2 regions of the Vibrio metoecus genome follow, and region 1 is predicted to be linked to the other one. Evidence: riboswitches for the same ligand, from Rfam matches in the RefSeq annotation. Region 1 holds a riboswitch; the other holds the start of a gene.
The links. Region 1 has a riboswitch for lysine ahead of EPB59_RS07335 (Na+/H+ antiporter NhaC family protein). Riboswitches for the same ligand answer to the same signal wherever they lie in the genome.
Positions count from the first base shown of each region.

Region 2: linked by a shared signal. The riboswitch ahead of lysC (lysine-sensitive aspartokinase 3) and the one ahead of EPB59_RS07335 (Na+/H+ antiporter NhaC family protein) in region 1 are both predicted to bind lysine.

Region 1 covers NZ_CP035686.1:1,625,596-1,633,876, forward strand. The annotation lists gene hisC (histidinol-phosphate transaminase) at 1-239, opposite strand, end outside; gene hisD (histidinol dehydrogenase) at 243-1,538, opposite strand; gene hisG (ATP phosphoribosyltransferase) at 1,543-2,439, opposite strand; His leader region at 2,495-2,627, opposite strand; gene EPB59_RS07335 (Na+/H+ antiporter NhaC family protein) at 2,817-4,418, opposite strand; lysine riboswitch at 4,534-4,716, opposite strand; gene EPB59_RS07340 (H-NS family nucleoid-associated regulatory protein) at 5,120-5,527, shown strand; gene EPB59_RS07345 (inosine/guanosine kinase) at 5,583-6,887, opposite strand; gene mnmA (tRNA 2-thiouridine(34) synthase MnmA) at 7,152-8,267, shown strand.
Region 2 covers NZ_CP035686.1:2,389,773-2,398,053, forward strand. The annotation lists gene EPB59_RS10835 (PglL family O-oligosaccharyltransferase) at 1-1,199, shown strand, start outside; gene EPB59_RS10840 (pyridoxal-phosphate-dependent aminotransferase family protein) at 1,260-2,378, opposite strand; lysine riboswitch at 2,554-2,731, shown strand; gene lysC (lysine-sensitive aspartokinase 3) at 2,843-4,198, shown strand; gene metH (methionine synthase) at 4,275-7,955, opposite strand; gene EPB59_RS10855 (cation:proton antiporter) at 8,151-8,281, shown strand, end outside.

The DNA of each region.
Region 1 (8,281 bases):
TCCGCGCCGCGCGAAGTCAGCACTTGCTCCGGCTGTACTCCAGCGTAATTGGCGTAGGCTTGGATCATCGCCTTAGGTTGGCAATCACTGTAACGATTAAGGCGCGCAAAATCGGTTTTGTATTCGTTATTGAAAGGCGATTCGTTGGCATTGAGCCAAACATCACCACTACCACCAATACGACGCGCAGAAAGGTATGGGGTTAACGCCTGAATTTGTTGACGAGCCAGTTTTTCCATAATTTATTGAGCCTTCTGTAATTTTTCTACTCGAATCGTAACCGCACGTTTATGCGCGTCTAACCCTTCCGCTTCTGCCATCGTGACTACGGTGGGCGCGAGCAATTGCAAACCATCAGCGGTCAGTTCTTGCACTGTCATGCGTTTGCTGAAATCGGCCAAACCTAAGCTAGAATAGGTGCGGGTGTAACCGTAAGTTGGCAGCACATGGTTGGTACCAGAAGCGTAATCACCTACCGATTCGGGTGACCAGTCGCCAAGGAAAATGGAGCCTGCGTTATCGAGCAGTGGAACCAGTTCACGTGGGTTGCGCGTCTGCACAATCAAGTGCTCAGGGCCATAGTAGTTAGAAATGGACACCGCTTGGGTGAGTGATTCAGCAATAATAATCAGACTGGAAGCCAAAGCTTTTTCAGCAATGCTGGCGCGCGAAAGCACTTTAAGCTGCTGTTGTACCGCATCAGTCACTTGATCGGCCAACACTGGTGATGGTGTGACCAGGACCACCTGAGAATCAGGGCCGTGCTCTGCCTGACTGAGTAGATCGGCGGCGATAAAATCAGCATCCGCCGTTTCATCGGCAATCACCAACACTTCAGATGGGCCCGCTGGCATATCAATCGCTGCGCCGCGGAAATCGTTACTCACTTGGCGTTTTGCTTCTGTCACATAGGCGTTACCGGGGCCAAAGATTTTGTCAACTTTAGTGACCGTTTCCGTGCCATAGGCCATAGCAGCAATCGCTTGGCCGCCGCCTAAGTTGTACACCTCATCGATGTTACACAGCTTAGCGACGTAGAGAATTTCATCAGCGATTGGCGGTGGTGAGCAGAGCACGACTTTACGGCAACCTGCGATTTGAGCAGGCACACCGAGCATTAGCACGGTTGATGGTAGCGGTGCGCTTCCACCCGGAATATACAGACCCACTTTATTGATCGGGCGAGTCACTTGCTCACACACCACTCCGGGCATGGTTTCCACTTTGATTGGCTGCGCTTTTTGCGCCTTGTGGAATTTGCTGATGTTGTTGTATGCCTGCTCTAGTGCCTGTTTCATCGTTTCCGACAAACGTGCAGCGGCGGCATCCATCTCTTCGCGAGATACGCGCAGTGAGGCGGGTTTTACGCGATCAAATTTTTCGGTTAATTCAAACAGGGCAGCATCACCCTCACTGCGCACTTTCGCAATCACCTGCGCAACTGCGGCAGTGATGTTTGCTCCTTCCGTAATCGCAGGACGTTCTAAAATCGATTCTTGCTGAGCTTCACTCAACGATTGCCAAACCACGGTTCTCATCGCCTTACTCCATCATTTTTTCAATCGGTAACACCAGAATTGAGCTAGCACCGAGAGCTTTGAGCTGCTCCATGGTTTCCCAGAATAGATTTTCTGAGCTCACCATGTGTACCGCGACTTTGGATTTGTCGGCAGACAAGGGGAGCACTGTTGGGTCTTCCGCACCGGGCAACAAGGTTTTGATTTGAGCCAGCTTCTCAACCGGTGCGTGCAGCATGATGTATTTGGATTCTTTGGCTTGTTGTACGCCGTGCATACGAGTGAGGAGCTTATCGATCAGTGCCGCTTTATCTTCAGCAAAAGCCCCTGGGCGTTGAATGAGAGTGGCCTTGGATTCGAAGATCACTTCCGCTTCTTTAAGACCGTTGGCTTCCAAGGTTGCGCCAGTGGAGACCAGATCCGCAATCGCATCGGCTAACCCCGCACGTGGGGCAACTTCAACCGAACCCGTCAACATACAGGTGCTGAAATCCACACCTTGACGATCCATGTAAGCTTTGAGCAGTTGCGGATAAGTGGTGGCAATACGCTTACCATTCAGATCTTGCGGGCCACGATACTCAGCATCTTTTTCGATCGCGATCGACAGACGGCAACCACCAAAGTCCATACGACGAAGAGTGATAAATTCGTTACGTTGGTTGAGTGCTAGGCGATCTAAACGTGTTTCTTCAAGCACGTTTTCACCAACAAAACCCAAATCCACCACCCCATCCATGATCAGTCCTGGAATATCATCGTCACGCACCAACAACAGATCAATCGGCATATTCAGTGAATGAACCACCAAGCGCTCGCCCATGATGTTGAATTTCACACCACATTTTTTCAGCAGTTCTTGGCACTCTTGGCTCAGGCGGCCTTTTTTCTGTACCGCGATTCTTAGTCGTTGTGTTTGCATCTCATTATTCCTTTGCAATTTGTTGAATTTAATGATTTTTTCAAAGCTTAAAACGAAAAACCCTCGGGAGTTTGGTCTCCCGAGGGTTAGAATCTTTTTGTGGCTCTGATTTCAACTCCGGGAGATTCCTGTCCCCCGGGTATGCGTACATCTCCCGAAAGACACCTTAGGGATGATGATGGTGATGAATGTTCATTACGAAATTACGCATACTTAGTTACTTTCTATCTTTTTGATAACTGCCTTCACACTAACCAAGCTGAGTTTTTTTTTCAACCACAAATTGATACTTTTCTGGTTATTTTTTCATGACACCTTGTTTGAGCCGAAAAAAGAGGCCAAATGGCCTCTTTTCTATATATCGATCACGCGATGAATTATGCGGAGACTTGCTTACTGACTTTCGCCTTAGAAAGCAAAGCAAAGATAAAGCACACTGCCACAAAAGCCACAGAAGTTGCACCTAATGCTAACCACAGTGAGCCAAACATACCTAACACTACGTAGCCCAATGCAGAAACCAAAGCAACGGCTAACGCATATGGCAGCTGAGTAGAGACGTGATCAATATGGTGGCAACGCGCGCCTGTCGATGACAGGATGGTGGTATCGGAAATCGGTGAGCAGTGGTCACCAAAAACGGAACCTGCAAGCACCGCACCGAGCATAGGTAGCATCAGCGCAATATCGGTGGCTCCCGCCATATCTCCGGCAATCGGCAGCATAATGCCAAAAGTACCCCATGATGTGCCGGTGGAAAACGCCATTGCGCCTGACAAGATGAACAAAATGACCGGTAACCAATGTGGGCCAATATTCCCTTGTACTAATGATGAAAGGTAAGTCCCCGTCTTCATGTCACCAATCACAGAGCCAATCGTCCACGCAAAAATCAGGATCAGAATCGCACCAAACATCGATTTAGCGCCAGTCCACAACGTTTTTGCGATTTCAACTGTTGGCAATTTTTGACGAAATACGGTGACAAAGGCCATCGCCAGACCAACTAATCCGCCATAAACCAATGAGGTACCTACATTGGTATTTTCAAACGCCCCCAAAATATTAAAGGATTGACCGCTTTCTGCTAATGCGCTCGCGCCAGTCCAAATCATTGCGCTAATCGTCGCAACAACAAGGAAGACGATAGGTAGAACCAAATCTAAAACAGTACCACCTTCACTTTCGTGGATGTCGAGTTCTTCATTCAGCTCATGCGCTTCTTTCGCATCGGTACTTGGATCTTCTTCAAAACCACGACCTTGAGAGGCAGCAATTTCATGTTTGCGCATCTGGCCGATATCCATCTGGAACCATACCACCGCAAATACCATCAGCAACGCAAAGATTGCGTAGAAGTTCATCGGCACTAAGCGTAGATAAGCACCTAGTGCGGAGTAATCTTCAATACCATGCGAAACCAAAATACCGCCGATAATGGTCATGATATACGCGCCCCAGCTTGAAGCGGGCATCACCACACACATCGGTGCCGCCGTGGAATCAAGAATATAGGCTAACTTAGCACGCGAAACGTAAAAGCGATCCGTCACCGGACGGGCGATAGAACCAACAGCAAGGCTATTAAAATAATCGTCAACAAAAATGAATACGCCTAAGAATGCTGCCAGTAATTTCGAACCTCGTTTACTTTTGACTCGAACCTGTGCCCACTGAGCAAAAGCGCGAGTGCCGCCCGACAATGTCAGTAGCGCAGTCATCATGCCCAGTAACAGTAAAAAGCCAACAATACTCATATTCCAAGCATTGATTGCCCCGTCTTTTACAAACACACTACCGACTTGAGTGGCAATATATTGCAACGCTTGACCAACAGAATAGTCGGCCAACAATAAAGCACCTAAGAAAATACCCACACCGAGAGAAAGTAATACGCGGCGAGTAATGATAGCCAGACTCAAAGCCACAAGAGGTGGCACAACTGAGAAAGGCGAAGAAGCAAAATCGATTAAATTCATGATCTTCCTAAACCAGTAAAAAATGGTTAGAGATCTACTGCAGACAAACTAAGTGACTTCATGTCAACTTAATTTATGTTGAACTAAGCGAAAGGGAAGCGAACACTTCACCCAACCCTACAGTAGCGCTCCATAGTTTAACAACAATATAGACTATGGCAGTGTTACACCTATTTGATGTAACCCCAGCCAGTTGCTTTGATGGGCAAACTGACTTCGGCGACAACGCCTTTCTTCACAACTCATAGGCATCACCCTAATTGTGGATACTCTTCGTAATCGCTCCTCTACGGCGAAAACCTCGTAGCTCACTATTCCAATTCATTTGGTTCAAGTTCAGCCCGCTTTTCGCATTAGGTAAGAAACATTTTACTTAACAAAAATATCAATGCAACTAGGTATAGGTGAGAAAAACAAGTGGCACAGCTCACAAATCAACCATACTATTGATACCTATTTCATAAAAAATTCTCACACCTTGATATATCGGTCTAATATTATTTATCTGTGTGATACGTTTTCTGCAGTTACTTTTATATGCCTTGTGTAAATTTTCCAAAAACTAGGAAATACCAATATAAATAAACTTTATATTTTTACTTTCTTACTATTTTGACTTAATATTTGCAGCGAAAACTTGTCAGTATAATAAGCTAGGTTTAGTATTAACTCGTTATCCAAATTGTGAACAGGAAATGGTAATGTCGGAAATCACTAAGACTTTATTAAATATTCGTAGCCTACGTGCTTATGCACGCGAACTGACTATTGAGCAACTTGAAGAAGCTTTAGATAAATTCACTACAGTTGTTGAAGAGCGTAAAGAAGCCGAAGCAGAAGAAATTGCTGCTCGTGCAGAACAAGAAGCGAAATTAGCCGCGATTGCAGAGCAAATTGCTAAAGATGGTATTGATCTAGAAGCGCTTATTTCTGCGCTATCTGGTGAAACAAAAACGAAAGCAAAAGGCAAACGTGCTCCTCGTCCTGCAAAATACAAGTACATCGACACCAACGGTGAAGAAAAGACTTGGACAGGTCAAGGCCGTACTCCTTCTGCCATTCAAAAAGCACTCGACGAAGGTAAATCTCTCGAAGAGTTTGCTCTTTAATTAAGCGTTTCAAACGAATATGAAAAAGGCTCCCAAAGGAGCCTTTTTATTATCTTTATCTTTCCCAATAAGCTTCTTCAAGGCTATCTTCCCGCTCGGGAAGACCACGAGAAAGACGTGGAGAATGTTGAGCCAATACCTCATAACTGGCGCGATTTGAATATTTACACACTTGAGAAAAAGAGGAATAGGTTAAAAACTCATGTTGATGCTTACTTGAGTTAGGTACATTTTCTTTGTGGTATTTATTGGCAGCCATATCGTGTAACAAGGCCGATAATGCTGCATCACCCGCACCATTGGTATTTTTTATCTTCTCTGGCCCACCCATGTACGGTGAAATATGTGAATAAACACGAATCGGGTTTATACAGCTGTCTTTACGTGCAGGGCGGCTAAATTCATAGCGATTAAATTCCGCAACCGAACCAGGTAATAATGGAAGTGAGGTTTCGCGCTTGGCTGATTCTTCTGTATATCCGGCCATAAATAAACCAACTGGGCCTGCAGTACATAACACTAAGTCAACCCAATCCAAGGTTTTATCAGAAGCCGCTAGAGGGTCACTCTCTCCAGTTAACGCCAATGCTTCATCTTCATTCATTGCAACGACAGTAACATGATCACGTAAAAAATCTTGCCAGAATTTAGGATCATCCTGAATAACAAATTTGGTTCCTAGAGTTAATACCACAGGAACATCGTATTTTTTGGCATATTCAATGGCGCGCATTGTCGCTTCTGGCATCGGGTCGCCTTCTTTACAGCGAACTAAATAAGCGGTGATCACTAATGCAGATGCACTGGCAAATATTTTCTCAGGAATACTGTCTGGGCGTAATTGGTTCATTTGACCTTCGCTGATCGCAAAAGTACGTTCACCATCTTCGGTAATCAATGCAAAACAGCGCCCGATGGCACCTTCAACACCTTGTAAATAATTCAGATCCATACGGCTAGAAGTATTACATAGGTAACGATAGCCATAGCTGCCAATTTTGATGTCTTGGCTCATCACACCCAGCAAGGTTGAACGGTCATCGGCTAATACTGAATAGTTGTGCAGCGTATTCCCTATGGTTCCACCTGCATATTCATTGGTAATTAAACGCTGATCTTTTAATTCGTTATATAAGGCCTCAGCCGCTTGATCATCGATCACTAATGAGTGTCCCTTACTCAGCCCATAACGCTCGATCAAATCTGAATCCACCTTGGCCTCAATATCCACCAACGTTTGATCAATACCGATAATATGAGTGCGCGACATCTTCTTATTTTCTTGCGCTTGAATCACTAAAGGATCACGCGCGTGAACTGGAAAATAATGCTTAGATTTGCGTTGGCCAGGAAATTTCATAAGGGTTACTAGGCTTCTGGGATGAAAGGAGCGCCGATTCTACCGCGCACCTTTTAGTGCAGCAACAAAGGAAAAAATAGCAAACGTTTGCACGATGATGATTTTATTTCGCTCTCCATCTTTAGCTATTGGAGCACAAGTGATTCAATGATTTAGCAACATTTGACTGAAGTCAGATGAAGTGTGATTACCGTCTCGGATCTGTCCTCGAAAAATTCTTTCTGTTAGAATCCCCGTCCAAGTTCCTCAAGTGGTAGAAAAGTGATGTCTGTAGAGCACAGCGCAAACAGCCAAAAGAAAGTGATTGTCGGTATGTCTGGAGGGGTTGACTCCTCTGTTTCAGCCTATCTTCTCAAGCAACAGGGTTACCAAGTGGAAGGCCTGTTTATGAAAAACTGGGAAGAAGACGATAACGAAGAGTATTGTACTGCGGCGGAAGATCTTGCAGATGCTCAGGCAGTGTGTGACAAACTCGGCATCCCACTTCATACCATTAATTTTGCCGCAGAATACTGGGATAACGTATTTGAATACTTCCTCGCGGAATATAAAGCCGGACGGACCCCAAACCCAGATATTCTGTGTAATAAAGAAATTAAATTCAAAGCGTTCTTAGAATTTGCCGATGAAGTGCTGGATGCTGATTACATTGCCATGGGTCACTATGTGCGCCGTACTTTCCCGCAAAATGGTGAAAAACCGCAGATGTTACGCGGTCTCGATGGTAACAAAGATCAGAGCTACTTCCTTTATACACTGAGTCATGAGCAAGTGGCGCGCAGCCTATTCCCCGTCGGTGAACTAGAAAAACCAGAAGTACGCCGCATTGCCGAAGAACAAGGCTTAATTACGGCGAAGAAGAAAGATTCAACCGGTATTTGTTTTATCGGTGAGCGCAAATTTACCGACTTCTTATCTCGCTATTTGCCAGCTCAACCGGGTAAAATTGAGACCCCGGAAGGCAAAGTGATTGGTGAGCACCAAGGCTTGATGTACCACACACTCGGACAGCGTAAAGGTCTGCACATTGGTGGTATGAAAGAGAGCAGCGAACAGCCATGGTATGTGGCGGATAAAGATCTCAAACGCAATGTGCTCATTGCAGTACAAGGCGCCGATCATCCCCTGCTCAAGTCTCACGGTTTGGTGGCGGCGCAGCTGCATTGGGTTGACCGTACTCCAATCACTGAACCTCTACGTTGCAGCGTGAAAACCCGCTATCGCCAAAGCGACATCGCTTGTACCATCATTCCACTCAGTGATGACCGAATTAAAGTGATGTTTGATGAGCCGCAAGTAGCTGTAACGCCAGGACAATCCGCCGTGTTTTATCAAGGTGAAATCTGCCTTGGTGGCGGCATCATTGAAGAGCGCATTTAGAGTCAATTTTTAGG
Region 2 (8,281 bases), 760 kb from region 1:
ATTTACTGGCAAGACAACCAGAAAAATATGATTCTCCCTTAAGTAAAATTGGCCTTCTTTATCTCACTCCACTGCTTACCGCCCCTCTTTTGGTGGTGCTTGCGTCACGCACAGGATGGATAGCCAGCTTACTTAGCATTATTCTCGTTGCGCCATATCTTCGTCGATTTGCATCACGCCAACGCTTTAGCCTCTGGTTGTTAGCCATTGTGATTGGTGTCTGCGCCGGATTTGCAGCGATGTATAGTCAAGAAACCTCTGGGTTTGTGGCCAATAAAGCCGATCTCGAAAGCCCACGCCGCTACACTTTTCCACAAGCGGTTGACATGATCATCGAGAAACCCTTTACCGGTTATGGCTACGGTAAATTTGAAGCGCAATATTTACTTTATACCGCTCGTCAACATCAGTTGAATAACACCTATCCCGCTGGACTTACGGCGATGGATCATCCGCATAATGAGATCTTGTACTGGGGGGTTGAAGGCGGTTTACTGCCCGTGTTGGGAATTTTACTTGCCGCTTGCTTCTGCGCTTTGCGCATCTATGCCGCCAAACGAGGTACACGTTTAGCCATGCTGGCGCTATTCGTTCCTATCACGTTGCATGCTCAATTGGAGTATCCGTTTTACCACTCAGCCATTCACTGGATCACTTTTATTATTTTGATCTACTGGGTCGATCAGCGGGTTGCACGTTATCGCATCGTCCGTTTCAGTGGGCTGAGTAAATCCCTACTACGTATTACCAGTTTGGTATTACCGATTGTGACCAGTTTGTATATGGGCACAGCTTTACACACCAATTATGTACTCACTCAGTTTGAGAAATCGAAGCCGAGAGATCCCGAATTACTCAAACAAGTTACCAATCCCTTGGTATGGCAAGATCGATTTGATTGGGACATCTACAGCACCTACCTAGAACTCGGACTGTATGAACAAAAAGCAGAACTGATCCAACCGTATGTGGATTGGTCATTGCAGGTGATTCAACACAAGCCACGCCCAGCCTTCTATACCAACCTAATTTTAGCCTACCAAGGCTTGGGCGATGCGAGTCGCGCGCAGCAAATTCGCACTGAAGCGGAATTTCTGTTCCCCAATCAGGACTTCAGCACCGTTCAATATCAAGCGCCCATCAAGGCGACAAGTACGGCATCCGGCGCAGAACAAGCCCCTTCTGCCGTAACCCCCTAATCTCAAATAGAAATCAGGGTGGCCTAAGCCACCCTGATTTCTATTTCACACCGCTTTGCATTAACGCAGTGACTCTTCCAGTGCACGTAAACATAACGCAATGTTTTCCGAGCGCGCACCGTAGCCCATTACGCCAATCCGCCACGCTTTGCCAGCTAATGCCCCGAGCCCTGCACCAATTTCCAAATTGTATTCATTGAGCAGGTGACTACGCACTTTCGCTTCATCAATGCCTTCCGGAACATAAATCGCGTTCAACTGCGGCAAACGATACGGCTCAGCTACCACAAACTTAAAGCCCAGTTGCTCTAAGCCTTGTTTGAGCTTGCCGTGCATCACACGATGGCGCTGCCACGCTTGCTCTAGCCCTTCTTGTTGCAACAGCAATAGTGCTTCGTGCAGAGCGTACAAGCTATTGACTGGTGCGGTGTGGTGATAGCTGCGCTTACCCGCCCCACTCCAATAACCTAATACCAAGCTCTGATCAAGGAACCAGCTTTGAATCGGTGCTTTTCGTGATTGAATCTTCTCAATTGCACGAGGTGAAAACGTCAACGGAGCCAAACCCGGCACACAAGAGAGACATTTTTGGCTGCCAGAATACACCGCATCCAGTTGCCACTCATCCACCAGCAGGGGAACGCCGCCGAGCGAGGTCACCGCATCAACAATCGTCAACAAACCATGCTGCTTCGCTAGAGCACCTAACGCTTGCGCATCACTTAAGGCTCCGGTTGACGTTTCTGCTTGTACAAAAGCCAGTATTTTCGCATCCGGATGCTCATCTATCGCGGCTTGCACTTGTTCAACGCTGATTGGGCAACCCCATTCATCATCAACCACCACAACTTCGGCCCCACAACGCACAGCGTTATCGCGCATCCGCTCACCAAACACGCCATTGCGACATACAATCACTTTATCGCCCGGCTCGATGAGGTTAACAAAACAGGCTTCCATCCCTGCACTGCCCGGCGCAGATACTGCAATGGTGAATTCATTTTCAGTTTGGAAAGCATATTTCAACAGCTGTTTTAGCTCATCCATCATGCCGATAAACAGAGGATCAAGATGACCGACTGTGGGGCGACTTAGCGCTTGTAACACTTGCGGAGAAATATCAGAAGGCCCGGGACCCATCAAAATCCGATGCGGGGGGATAAAACTGCGAATTGTCATAACGACTCCTTGTTGTGGCGACCAGAACCATCAGAGTAATGCAATTAAGTTGCAGCAACAATTCGACCTATGTCCAGAGTGTTAATCCTTGTCACACTAATGTCATTTTTATTTGCACTTTTGGAACATTTTGTCGTTGACAAGATTTCACCAACACCGTTCAATGTGTGAGCTATCTAGCAGAAGAGGAGCACTGCCCAGGCAGATGTTTTGTGGAGCCTCAACTCCAAAACAGAACATTCAGGGGGAGTAGTGCCGAGGTGAATTAAAGTTGCGGCTTTGGTTTATCGGTTGAATGGGCTGAATCCCTTCAACTGTCATCAGCTCGAATCTGATGAAGAGCTTCTGAGGGAAATCTTTCTATAGTCACTCCTCTATTTTGCTCTATTAAAAAACACTCTCTTCACAACATTGGACGTTGGGTTACCAACAACTCGTTTTTCAGGAAGTCTGGGAGAATTGCCGTGAGCACATTTAACGTCGCCAAATTTGGTGGTACTAGTGTCGCCAACTTTGAAGCCATGAGCCGTTGTTCGGCCATTATCGAAAACAATCCACAAACACGCTTAGTAGTCAGCAGCGCCTGCTCTGGGGTGACCAATTTATTGGTCGAACTCGCCAATGGCGTGGCCTCAGCGGAACGTCGCCAAGCGATTTTGCAACAACTGGCTGATATCCATTATGTGATTATCGACCAGCTCGCCGATCCGACACGCGTCGAAAAAGAAGTCAAAGCCGTGCTAGATTCTGTGGCGAGTGCTGCAGAAGCCGCCTCATTTCAATCGAGCAAGAAATTGACCGACCACTTAGTGGCGTGCGGTGAGCTGATTTCTACTTATATCTTGGCTCAACTGATGCGTGAGCGTGGTGTTGATGCGGTACGTTTTGATATCCGCGAAGTGCTACGTACGGATGACCACTACGGTCGTGCCGAGCCACAACTGGCAGAAATCGCTCAGTTGGCCAAAGAAAAACTGGTTCCATTGTGTGAACAGTATGTGGTGGTGACTCAAGGCTTTATCGGCTCTGATGCCCAAGGCAATACAACGACCTTAGGCCGCGGTGGCAGTGATTATTCAGCAGCTTTGATTGCCGAAGCCGTGCAAGCTTGTGGCTTGGAAATTTGGACAGACGTGCCGGGGATCTACAGTACCGATCCACGTATCGCGCCAAAAGCAGCGCCGATTCCTGAGATAAGCTTTAGCGAAGCCTCAGAAATGGCCAATTTTGGTGCCAAAATACTGCATCCATCCACATTGCTTCCAGCCGTGCGTCATGGCATTCCGGTGTTTGTTGGTTCTTCAAAAGAACCAGAAAAAGGCGGCACTTGGATCCGTAAACAAGTCGAAAGCGCGCCACTGTATCGCGCACTTGCACTACGCTGTAATCAAACCATGGTGACACTGCGTAGCGCGCAGATGTTCCATGCTTACGGTTTCCTCGCCAAAGTGTTCGAAATTCTCGCCAAGCATAAAATTTCGGTCGATCTCATCACCACATCAGAAATCAGCGTGTCACTGACACTGGATAAAACCGATACCTCAGGTGGTGCACCAGAATTGCCTGAAGCGGTGCGCACCGAGTTGGAAGAGCTGTGTACGGTAGAAGTCGAATACAACCTGTGTTTGATTGCTCTGATCGGCAACAAGATGAAAGAGAGCCGCGGCTACGCAAAACAAGTATTCAGCGTATTGGAAGATTACAACCTCCGTATGATTTGCTATGGCGCCAGCGCGCATAACCTCTGCTTCTTGCTGCATGAATCTGTCTCTAAGCAAGCGGTGCAGAAACTGCATAAAGAGCTGTTTGAGCAAGAATAAAACTCAAACTCACGAGATAAAAACTAAGAGGCCACATCATGTGGCCTCTTGTTATTGTGGATTACTGTTTTACTGATTAAGCATCGAGGTTCGGCGCTAGCCATTTTTCGGCTTCTTGCAAACTCCAACCTTTACGCTCAGCGTAGCTGTGCAGCTGATCTTGCTGGATCTGCGCGACCGCAAAATAGCGAGAATCAGGATGCGAGAAATACCAACCGGATACCGAAGCGCCCGGCCACATCGCATAGCTAGTGGTCAGTGACATGCCGATGGTCTCTTCAACATTCAGCATCTGCCACAAGGTCGCTTTTTCGGTGTGCTCTGGACAGGCAGGATAACCCGGTGCTGGTCGAATCCCCTGATAACGCTCTCGGATCAGCTCATCATTTGAGAGATTTTCATCGCTCGCGTAGCCCCAAATCTCTTTACGCATTTTTTCATGCAGATATTCCGCAAAGGCTTCCGCCAAACGATCGGCCACCGCTTGGATCATGATCGCATTGTAATCATCACCTTGTGCTTTATAAGCATCGGCCAATGCTCGCTCACCAATGCCACCTGTCACCGCAAACGCGCCAATCCAATCGCGCTTACCGCTCTCTTTCGGAGCGACATAGTCTGACAAACAGTAGTTGGCTCCTTTCGGCTTTTCGGTCTGCTGACGCAAGTTGTACAGCACATGCGCCACTTGCGTACGCGATTCGTCGCTGTACACCTCAATATCATCACCCACGCTCGCTGCTGGGAACAGCGCACACATACCACTGGCTTTCAGTAGCCCTTCTCGCTCTACTTTATCAAGCAAGGCATTGGCATCATGAAATAGACGTTTGGCTTCTTCACCAACCTCTTCATGCTCCAAAATGGCAGGGTATTTGCCCATAAGCGACCAAGTCATAAAGAAAGGCGTCCAGTCGATGTAAGGACGTAGTGTGGCTAACGCAATGTTTTCAAACACATGCACACCCGGTTTCGCAGGAGCGGGCGGCGTGTAATTTGCCCAATCCAGCGCCGCTTTATTAGCACGTGCCTGCTCTAATGTGACTGGCCGCGATTTGGGCGTTTTATGAGCATGCTGATCACGCGTGCGCTCATAATCGAGATCCAAACGTTCGATAAAACCGGGACGCAGCTCATCAGACAGTAGTGAAGTACACACCCCCACCGCGCGCGATGCGTTATTCACGTACACCACAGGCGCATGATAATTCTGCTCGATCTTCACCGCAGTATGCGCTTTAGACGTCGTTGCCCCACCAATCAAAAGTGGCAGTTCAAACCCTTGTCGCTCCATCTCTTTCGCCACGTGCACCATCTCATCCAAAGACGGCGTGATAAGCCCAGAGAGACCGATGATATCGACATTTTGCTCGCGCGCGACTTTGAGGATCTGTTCACAAGGCACCATCACACCAAGATCGATGATCTCGAAGTTATTACACTGCAGCACAACGCCAACAATGTTCTTACCAATGTCATGCACATCGCCTTTTACAGTCGCCAGCAAGATCTTGCCATTGGAGGTGCTACCACTTTTTTGCGCATTAATGAAAGGCTCAAGATACGCAACGGCTTGTTTCATGACACGCGCTGATTTTACGACTTGTGGGAGGAACATTTTCCCTTCCCCGAACAAGTCACCGACCACGTTCATGCCATCCATCAACGGCCCTTCAATCACTTCCAGCGGTTTGCTGGCTTGCTGACGTGCTTCTTCAGTGTCTTGGACGATAAATTCGGTGATGCCTTTGACTAAAGCGTGTTCTAGACGCTTAGCCACAGGCCATGCGCGCCACTCTAACGCAGAAGCATCCTCTTCTTTACCGACACTGTTTTCGCGATACGCTTCGGCAATTTCAAGCAATCTTTCCGTGCCATCGTTACGTCGATTGAGGATTACATCTTCCACTGCCTCGCGCAGTTTCAGCGGCACGTTATCGTAGATTTCAAGCTGCCCTGCGTTGACAATCCCCATGTCCATACCGTGTTTGAAGCAGTGATAAAGGAAAACAGCATGGATCGCTTCACGCACATAGTTGTTGCCGCGGAAAGAGAAGGAAACGTTAGACACACCGCCAGAAATCATCGCATGCGGCAGATCACGCTTAATGTCTGCCACCGCATTAATGAAATCCAACGCATAGTTATTGTGCTCATCAATTCCGGTCGCAACGGCAAAGATGTTAGGGTCAAAAATAATATCTTCCGGTGGGAAGCCCACTTCATCGACCAAAATATGGTAAGCCCGACGACAGATCTCCAATTTGCGCTCACGGGTATCGGCTTGGCCCACTTCGTCAAACGCCATCACAATCACGGCGGCACCATAGCGACGCACCAATTTGGCTTGGGCAATAAACTTCTCTTTGCCTTCTTTTAAAGAAATAGAGTTGACGATGCCTTTACCCTGAATGCATTTCAGACCCGCTTCAATCACCTCCCATTTCGAGGAGTCGACCATCACCGGAACTTTGGAGATTTCTGGTTCAGAGGCGCATAGATTCAAAAAGCGCACCATGCACGCCTCGGCGTCCAACATGCCTTCATCCATGTTGATATCAATGATCTGCGCGCCGTTTTCGACTTGCTCACGCGCCACATCGAGCGCTTCGTCGTATTGCTCTTCTTTAATTAAACGCTTAAAACGCGCTGAACCGGTGACGTTAGTACGTTCGCCCACGTTAACAAACAAGGTTTCAGGGCCAATATTGAGCGGCTCTAAACCCGAGAGACGACATTCTACTTTCAGATCTGGCAGAGCCCTTGGTTTTACACCCTCGACGGCTTTGGCAATGGCGGCGATATGCTCAGGAGTAGTACCACAGCAGCCACCGACTAAGTTAAGAAAACCTGCTTGCGCCCATTCGGCAATATGTTCTGCCATCTCCTCGGCAGAGAGATCGTATTCGCCAAACGCATTCGGTAACCCCGCATTCGGGTGCGCGGAAACATAGCATTCCGAAATGCGTGAAAGCTCTTCCACATACTGGCGCAGCTCATCAGGGCCTAACGCACAGTTCAAGCCAAACGAAATCGGCCGTACATGACGCAAGGCGTTGTAGAAAGCTTCCGTCGTCTGTCCAGACAGAGTACGGCCTGAGGCATCGGTAATCGTACCGGAAATCATCACCGGTAAGTTGATGCCCAGTTCTTCAAATACGCTATCGACCGCAAACGCACAGGCTTTGGCGTTCAGTGTATCGAAGATGGTTTCAATGAGGATCAGATCGCTTCCGCCGTTGATCAAAGCACGGGTGGATTCGGAATAGGCCTGAACAAGCTGGTCAAAGGAAACATTACGAAAGCCCGGATCATTCACATCAGGAGAAATAGAACACGTACGGTTGGTTGGACCAAGCACACCAGCGACATAGCGTGGCTTATTAGGATTTTTAGCTGTCCATTCATCAGCAACTTCACGCGCCAGTTTGGCAGCGGCAAAATTAATCTCATCACTGAGCGCCTGCATGTCATAGTCAGCCATGGCAATCGTGGTCGAGTTAAACGTGTTGGTCTCAAGAATATCAGCCCCCGCTTCGAGATAAGCCGAATGAATGTCTTTAATGATTTGCGGTTGAGTAAGCACTAAGAGGTCGTTGTTTCCTTTTAAATCACAGTGCCAATTTGCAAATCGATCACCACGATAATCCTCCTCTTGTAACTTATAACTCTGAATCATCGTTCCCATACCACCATCAATCAGTAGGATACGCTGTTTCAGTTGTTGCTCAAGTTGTTGTCTCACTTCCATTCTCACTATACCGCCTCATTCCTTTTGCTTTGATGACATCCTATCACACAAATTTCAGAAATCTAGACGTCTAAAAAATGATTAAACCAACCAAAATATTTTGTGTGTGAGCTCACCCTCGTATGATTAAAAAGTATTTGCTATTTACTCAACAGAGAAAGACAATTTCGTTCACAAATTGTTACACACACTGAGAAGAGAATGTCCGTCTATCACACTTTGTGCTTCCTCTCGGCGGCAGCCATGTTGATTGCTTTTTTAAACAGCAAGATCAGCAAAATGCAAACGACCATCGCGATTACTGCTGGTTCGATGATGTTGTCTTTATTAAT